DNA from 3 places in the Nonomuraea sp. NPDC049714 genome. Region 2 is predicted to be linked to each of the others. Evidence: predicted binding sites of a transcription regulator. Region 2 holds the regulator's gene; each other region holds the start of a gene.
What was found. The regulator HrcA, encoded in region 2, represses chaperone genes, less so after heat shock. The targets are predictions, from matches to a motif close to TTGGCACTCTCNNNNNGAGAGTGCCAA.

Region 1: groES (co-chaperone GroES) is a predicted target of HrcA. The motif match lies at 994-1,020, and genes of this name have one in related genera.
Region 3: groL (chaperonin GroEL) is a predicted target of HrcA. The motif match lies at 1,214-1,240, and genes of this name have one in related genera.

The regions. Positions count from the first base shown of each region.
Region 1 covers NZ_JBITLM010000006.1:54,438-56,702, forward strand. The annotation lists gene ACIBQX_RS23815 (methyltransferase domain-containing protein) at 1-759, opposite strand, end outside; gene groES (co-chaperone GroES) at 1,107-1,421, shown strand; gene groL (chaperonin GroEL) at 1,494-2,265, shown strand, end outside.
Region 2 covers NZ_JBITLM010000007.1:317,656-319,920, forward strand. The annotation lists gene ACIBQX_RS27625 (hypothetical protein) at 1-376, opposite strand, end outside; gene hrcA (heat-inducible transcriptional repressor HrcA) at 531-1,550, shown strand; gene dnaJ (molecular chaperone DnaJ) at 1,562-2,265, shown strand, end outside.
Region 3 covers NZ_JBITLM010000028.1:4,305-6,569, forward strand. The annotation lists gene groL (chaperonin GroEL) at 1-1,104, opposite strand, end outside; gene ACIBQX_RS50075 (cold-shock protein) at 1,403-1,606, opposite strand; gene ACIBQX_RS50080 (MoaD/ThiS family protein) at 1,851-2,126, opposite strand; gene thrC (threonine synthase) at 2,152-2,265, opposite strand, start outside.

The DNA.
Region 1 (2,265 bases), on a different contig from region 2:
CGCGTCCGTCCTGCCCGCGCCCGTCCGCTCGGCCGCGTCGGCAGAACGGCTGACCCAGAGGGTGGCCTCCTTGACCTCGCCCCGGTACGACACCCACTCGGCCTCGGCGTCATCGGGGATGAACTCGTACGGGATCCCCGGGGCCGCCTTGAGGCAGGCGCGCCGCGACCTGGACACCAGATCCAGCACCACCGGCCAGGGCGGCGAGTAGGCCAGGGGGTCGAACGTCCTGCCTCTGGAGGTGCGGCGCGCGGGGTCGGCGAACAGCACGTCGTACGCCTCTGGCGTAACCGACGCGGCGTCGGCCAGGGTGACCGTGACCCGGTCGGCGAGGCCGAGCGCCTCGGCGTTCGCCGTGGCGACGGCGACGGTCAGCGGGTCGGTGTCCACCGCGTCCACGGTGCAGCCCGCGCGGGCCAGCGCCACCAGGTCGCCGCCGATGCCGCAGCACGCGTCCACCACCCGCAGGCCGGTCCCGGAGGCCAGGCGGCGGGCGCGGTGCTCGGCCACCTCGGCGCGGGTCGCCTGCTCCAGGCCGTGCGGCGTGAAGTACATCCGCGCCGCGTTCGCGCCGAACTTCGCCCTCGCCCGGTCCCTGAGCCCGGCCTGGGTGAGCGCGGCCGAGGTGAGGGCGGCGTCGTAGGTCCTGCGCAGCTTCGTGGCGGCCACGACCGGGTCGGCGCCCACGAGCTCCTCGGCCTCGCCGAGCGCCCGCAGGCCGCGCGGCGTCAGCAGCTCACGAAAGGCCTCAAGGTCCACGACATACGACGTTAGCGCCCTCACCGGACCCGCCGGTCCGCCGTACTTCCCGGAGGTCGCGAGCCGGTGCGGCGCGCCGACGTGACGTGCGGGGGGATCGTCCCGAATGCCCCTAGGCTGGGACTCCAGGCAGTGTGCCAACCTGGGGTCACCTCGGAGAAGACTTGGGCCCCTGATCGCTCTCAGCAGACGAGTTCGTGTTGACTGTCAAGCCCCTCTTGCATATGTTTCCTGTTGGCACTCTCCCCTTGAGAGTGCCAATGTGCGACGAGGCAGGTCTGGCACCCGCGACGGCAGGCCCCGCTGGTCGCCTCTTCTAGATCATTCAAATCTGAAGGGGAGGTCCGATCGTGACGACCGCCACCAAGGTTCCCGTTAAGCCGCTCGGCGACCGCATTGTGGTTCAGCCGCTTGAGGCAGAGCAGACCACCGCTTCCGGTCTGGTCATCCCGGACACCGCCAAGGAGAAGCCGCAAGAGGGCAAGGTCCTCGCGGTGGGTCCCGGCAACTGGGATGAGGACGGCGACAAGCGGATTCCGCTCGACGTCAGTGAGGGCGACATCGTCCTCTACAGCAAGTACGGCGGCACCGAGGTCAAGTACGGCGGCGAGGAGTACCTCGTGCTCTCCGCCCGCGACGTTCTCGCGATCATCGAGAAGTAAGCCGGTTGTGTCGGGGCCCCGGGCGCATACCGCGTTCGGGGCCTTCGACGCCAGGAGAGGACTCTCAGCAAAATGGCGAAGATCCTGGAATTCGACGAGAACGCCCGCCGCGCGCTTGAGCGCGGCGTCAACGCCCTCGCGGACGCCGTAAAGGTTACCCTCGGCCCCCGTGGCCGCAACGTCGTCATCGACAAGAAGTTCGGTGCACCGACGATCACGAACGACGGCGTGACCATCGCTCGTGAGATCGAGCTGGAGGAGCGTTACGAGAACCTCGGCGCCCAGCTCGCCAAGGAAGTTGCCACCAAGACCAACGACGTCGCGGGTGACGGCACCACCACCGCGACCGTCCTGGCCCAGGCGATGGTCCGCGAGGGCCTGCGCAACGTGGCCGCCGGCGCCTCGCCGCTGTCGCTCAAGCGCGGCATCGACCAGGCCGCCAAGGCCGTCAGCGACAAGCTGCTCGCCAGCGCCCGTCCGGTCGAGGACAAGAAGGAGATCGCCAATGTCGCGACGATCTCCGCGCAGGACGCCCAGATCGGCGAGCTGATCGCCGAGGCGTTCGACAAGGTGGGCAAGGACGGTGTGCTCACCGTCGAAGAGTCCAACGCCATGGGCATGGAGCTCGAGTTCACCGAGGGCCTGCAGTTCGACAAGGGCTACCTGTCGGCCTACATGGTCACGGACTCCGAGCGCATGGAGGCCGTCCTGGAGGACGCCTACATCCTGCTCACCCAGGGCAAGGTCTCCTCCATCGCGGACTTCCTGCCGCTGCTGGAGCAGATCGCGCAGAGCAAGAAGCCGCTGCTGGTGGTCGCCGAGGACGTCGAGGGCGAGGCCCTGG
Region 2 (2,265 bases):
ACAGGGCGGCGACGCCCCAGGAGACGCCGATCCACCGCAGTTGCGGCCTGAGGGTCTTCGAGTTCACTCCCGGCCCGGACCCCGGCGGGTACTGCTGGCCGAACTGCGGTTGCTTGCCGTACTGGCCGAACTGCGGCTGCTGGCCGTACTGCGGGGGTGGGGCTTGTGGGTACTGCGGCGGCTGGGCCCGTGGGTCGAAGGGCTGCCCCTGCGGGGGCCGGCCCTGCTGGTCGAAGGGAGGCGCCTGGCCGTACTGCTGCTGGACGTACTGCTGCGGCGGGCCGTACGGGGGTGGTTGTCCCTGGGGTGTCTCCCCCGGGGAATGCCCGGGCTCTGACGGGGGACCATATGACTGAGGGTGTGAATTGTCCGTCACGTTACAAGTGTGACGGGTGTGGTCGACGTTGCGCCAGCAGCCTGGGGCCCACGGCGTTATCGCACCTTGTGAGTGAGAGCCGTACACTTGGCACTCGGGAACACAGAGTGCTAGACCTGTCGTTTCCCGGAAGGCAGCGGTAGGAGGTGCTCACGTGCTCGACGATCGTAAACTCGCGGTGCTCCGCGCCATTGTCGAAGACTACGTGTCGACCAACGAACCGGTGGGCTCCAAAGCGCTGGCGGAGCGCCACAACCTGAAGGTCTCCCCGGCGACGGTCAGGAACGACATGGCCGCGCTGGAGGAGGAGGGCTACATCACCCAGCCGCACACCAGCGCCGGCCGGGTGCCGACGGACAAGGGATACCGCCTGTTCGTCGACAGGCTCTCGCAGATCAAGCCGTTGTCCGGAGCCGAGCGCAGGGCCATCGAGACCTTCCTGGCCGGCGCGGTGGACCTGGACGACGTGGTGACCCGCACGGTGCGGCTGCTCGCGCAGCTCACCAGGCAGGTCGCGGTGGTGCAGTATCCGACGCTCACCCGCTCCACGGTGCGGCACGTCGAGCTGGTCCAGCTCGCCGAGCGGCGCGTCATGCTCGTGCTGATCACCAACACCGGCCGCGTCGAGCAGCGCGTGATCGAGCTGCCCGAAGTGGTGGAGGACACCCGCATCGCGCACCTGCGCGCGGTGCTCAACAGTTGCCTGGACGGCTGCGGGCTGGGCAATGTGCCCGACCTGGTGGCCGACCTGCCCGAGCGGCTGCCGGCCGAGGATCGGCCCGTCGTGGCCACGATCCTGTCGGTGCTGCTCGAAACGCTCGTCGAACGCCACGACGAGAAGATCGTCTTCGCCGGCGCGGCCAACCTCGCGGGGGCCGGCTTCAGCGTCGGGCTGCGCGACGTGCTCGAGGCGCTGGAGGAGCAGGTCGTGCTCATGCGGCTGCTCGGCGAGACGTCCACAGACACACCGTCCGCTCTCACCGTGCGCATCGGATCAGAGAACGCCTACACCGGACTAGTGGGCACGTCCATCGTCGCCACGGGATACGGTTCAGGCGACAACCAACTGGCTCGGCTCGGCGTGCTGGGCCCCACGAGGATGGACTACCCCGTGACGATGGGCGCCGTGCGCGCGGTGGCACGCTACGTCAGCCAGATCCTGGCTGCATCTTAAGAGGTCGATAAGTGGCAAACAGCGACTACTACGCCACCCTCGGGGTGCGCCGTGACGCCAGTCAGGACGAGATCAAGAAGGCTTACCGCCGGCTGGCTCGCGAGCTGCACCCTGACGTGAATCCCGATCCCGCCACCCAGGAGCGGTTCAAGGAGATCACGCAGGCCTACGAGGTGCTGTCGGATCCGAGCAAGCGCCAGATGTACGACCTGGGCGGCGACCCGTTCGGCGGCGCGGGCGCGGCGGCCGGGGCCGGCGGTTTCGGCGCGGGGTTCCCGTTCAGCGACATCATGGACGCCTTCTTCGGCAACGCGGCCGGCGCGCGCGGTCCGCGCTCGCGTGCCCGCAGGGGTCGCAACGCGACCATCCGGGTCGAGCTCGACCTGCGCGAGACCGCGTTCGGCACCACCCGCGAGCTGGTCGTCGACACCGCCGTGCTGTGCGAGGTGTGCCAGGGCGCGGGCGCGTCCCCGGGCACCCACCCCGACACCTGTGACATGTGCAACGGGCGCGGCGAGATCAGTCAGGTCACCCGGTCGTTCCTGGGCCAGGTCATGACCTCGCGGCCGTGCCCGCAGTGCGGCGGTTTCGGGAGCATCATCCGCAACCCGTGCCAGGAGTGCTCCGGCGACGGCCGGGTGCGCACCCGCCGCACGATCAAGGTGCGCATCCCCGCGGGCGTCGAGGACGGCACCCACATCCAGCTCGCCGGCGA
Region 3 (2,265 bases), on a different contig from region 2:
GAGACGCTCCTGGAGCTTCTCGCGGTCGTAGTCGGAGTCGGTGCGGTCGATCTCGGCGCGGATCTCGTTGACCCGGCCGGCGATCTGGTCGGCGTCACCGGCGCCGTCGACGATCGTCGTCTCGTCCTTGGTCACCACGACCTTACGGGCGCGGCCCAGCAGGTCGAGCGTGGCGTTCTCCAGCTTGAGACCGACCTCCTCGGCGATGACCTGACCACCGGTGAGGGTGGCGATGTCGCCGAGCATGGCCTTGCGGCGGTCACCGAAGCCGGGGGCCTTGACGGCCACCGAGCGGAACAGGCCGCGAATCTTGTTGACGACCAGGGTCGCCAGCGCCTCGCCCTCGACGTCCTCGGCGATGATCAGGAGCGGCTTGCCGGACTGCACGACCTTGTCGAGCAGGGGCAGGAGGTCCTTGTTCGCCGAGACCTTCGAGTTGACGATCAGGATGTACGGGTCCTCGAGCACGGCCTCCATACGGTCGGAGTCCGTGACGAAGTACATCGACGTCATGCCCTTGTCGAAGCGCATGCCCTCGGTGAGCTCAAGCTCCAGACCGAAGGTGTTGCTCTCCTCGACGGTGATGACGCCTTCCTTGCCGACCTTGTCCATCGCCTCGGCGATGAGCGCCCCGATCTCGGGGTCGGCGGCGGAGATGGAGGCCGTCGAAGCGATCTGCTCCTTGGTCTCCACGTCCTTGGCGAGCTTGGACAGCTCCTCGCTCACCCGCTCGACAGCGGCCTCGATGCCCTTCTTCAGGGCCATCGGGTTCGCGCCGGCGGCGACGTTGCGCAGGCCCTCGCGCACCAGCGCCTGGGCGAGCACGGTGGCGGTCGTGGTGCCGTCACCAGCGACGTCGTCCGTCTTCTTGGCGACTTCCTTGACCAGCTCCGCGCCGATCTTCTCCCACGGGTCCTCGAGCTCGATCTCCTTGGCGATCGACACACCGTCGTTGGTGATAGTGGGGGCGCCCCACTTCTTCTCCAGCACGACGTTGCGGCCCTTGGGCCCCAGGGTCACCTTGACGGCGTCGGCGAGCTGGTTCATACCACGCTCGAGACCGCGCCGGGCGTCCTCGTCAAACGCGATCATCTTGGCTGCCATAAGGCTAGACCTCCCAGTTGCAGGGTGGCTGGCTGTGGACCGAGCCGACGCCCGCGACGGCATGTGGGTCCGCAACTCCGTCGGCAGACCCCATCGTCTCGATCCCAGGTTGGCACTCTGCAACAGAGAGTGCCAACGAATTGTTTAGCACTCTACCCTGTCGAGTGCAAGCTGACGCCACCCACGCCCAGGTCAAGTCCGTACAGCGCGAACGGCGGGCCAGGGCGGCCCGCCGTACACCGAGGGGGTGGCAGGCCGCACGCACTGCGCTGACGTGCGGGCTGCCGGGGCTTACCAGCTACGCGACCGCACGGACGGACTCCGCCTGCGGCCCCTTCTGGCCCTGCGTGATCTCGAACTCGACCCGTTGCCCCTGTTCGAGAGATCGATAGCCATCCATCATGATTGCCGAGTAATGGACGAATACATCCTTACCACCGTCTACCGCGATGAAGCCGTAGCCCTTGTCCGCGTTGAACCATTTGACGGTGCCCTGCGCCACTTCCGACTCCTCTTACTGGGCTCATAGGTCCCGCCCATTCCTCCGCGAGACCCACAATCGTCATGACAATTGGGGAATCAGTCAGACGACCGCACTCGACCATACCTGCGACACGACGTTTGGCACCAGAGTCAACCGACAAACCGGAAATTTCACCATGTGCGGAAAGTAGTTCAACCTTGAATTTGATTGCGGAAAAAAAGAGAAGGCGCCCGCATGCGGGCGCCTTCTTCAGTGACCGGGTTCAGCCGCCGGCGACTGCCGGGATGATGGAGACCTGAGTGCCTTCAGGGGCCGGAGTGTCAAGTCCCTGGGCAAAACGGACGTCCTCTTCGCCAACATAAACGTTGACAAAACGCCGAATCTTGCCCGATTCATCGAGAATGCGGGCGCCAATCCCCGGGTAGTCGGAGTCGAGCTTGGCGAGCACGTCACGCAGGGTCGCGCCCTCTCCACTCACCTCCGCGCTACCGCCGGTGTAGGTGCGAAGGATGGTGGGAATCCGCACAGAAACACTCATGAATAAACCTCGCCTTTCCTGATTGTCAGACAGTCGCGCGGAACGCGTCGAGAGAGGGCCGGATCACGGCCGTGGGCTGGGCGTCGTCGGCGATGACGTCGAGCGTCTTGAGCCCGTCGCCGGTGTTGAGCACCACGGT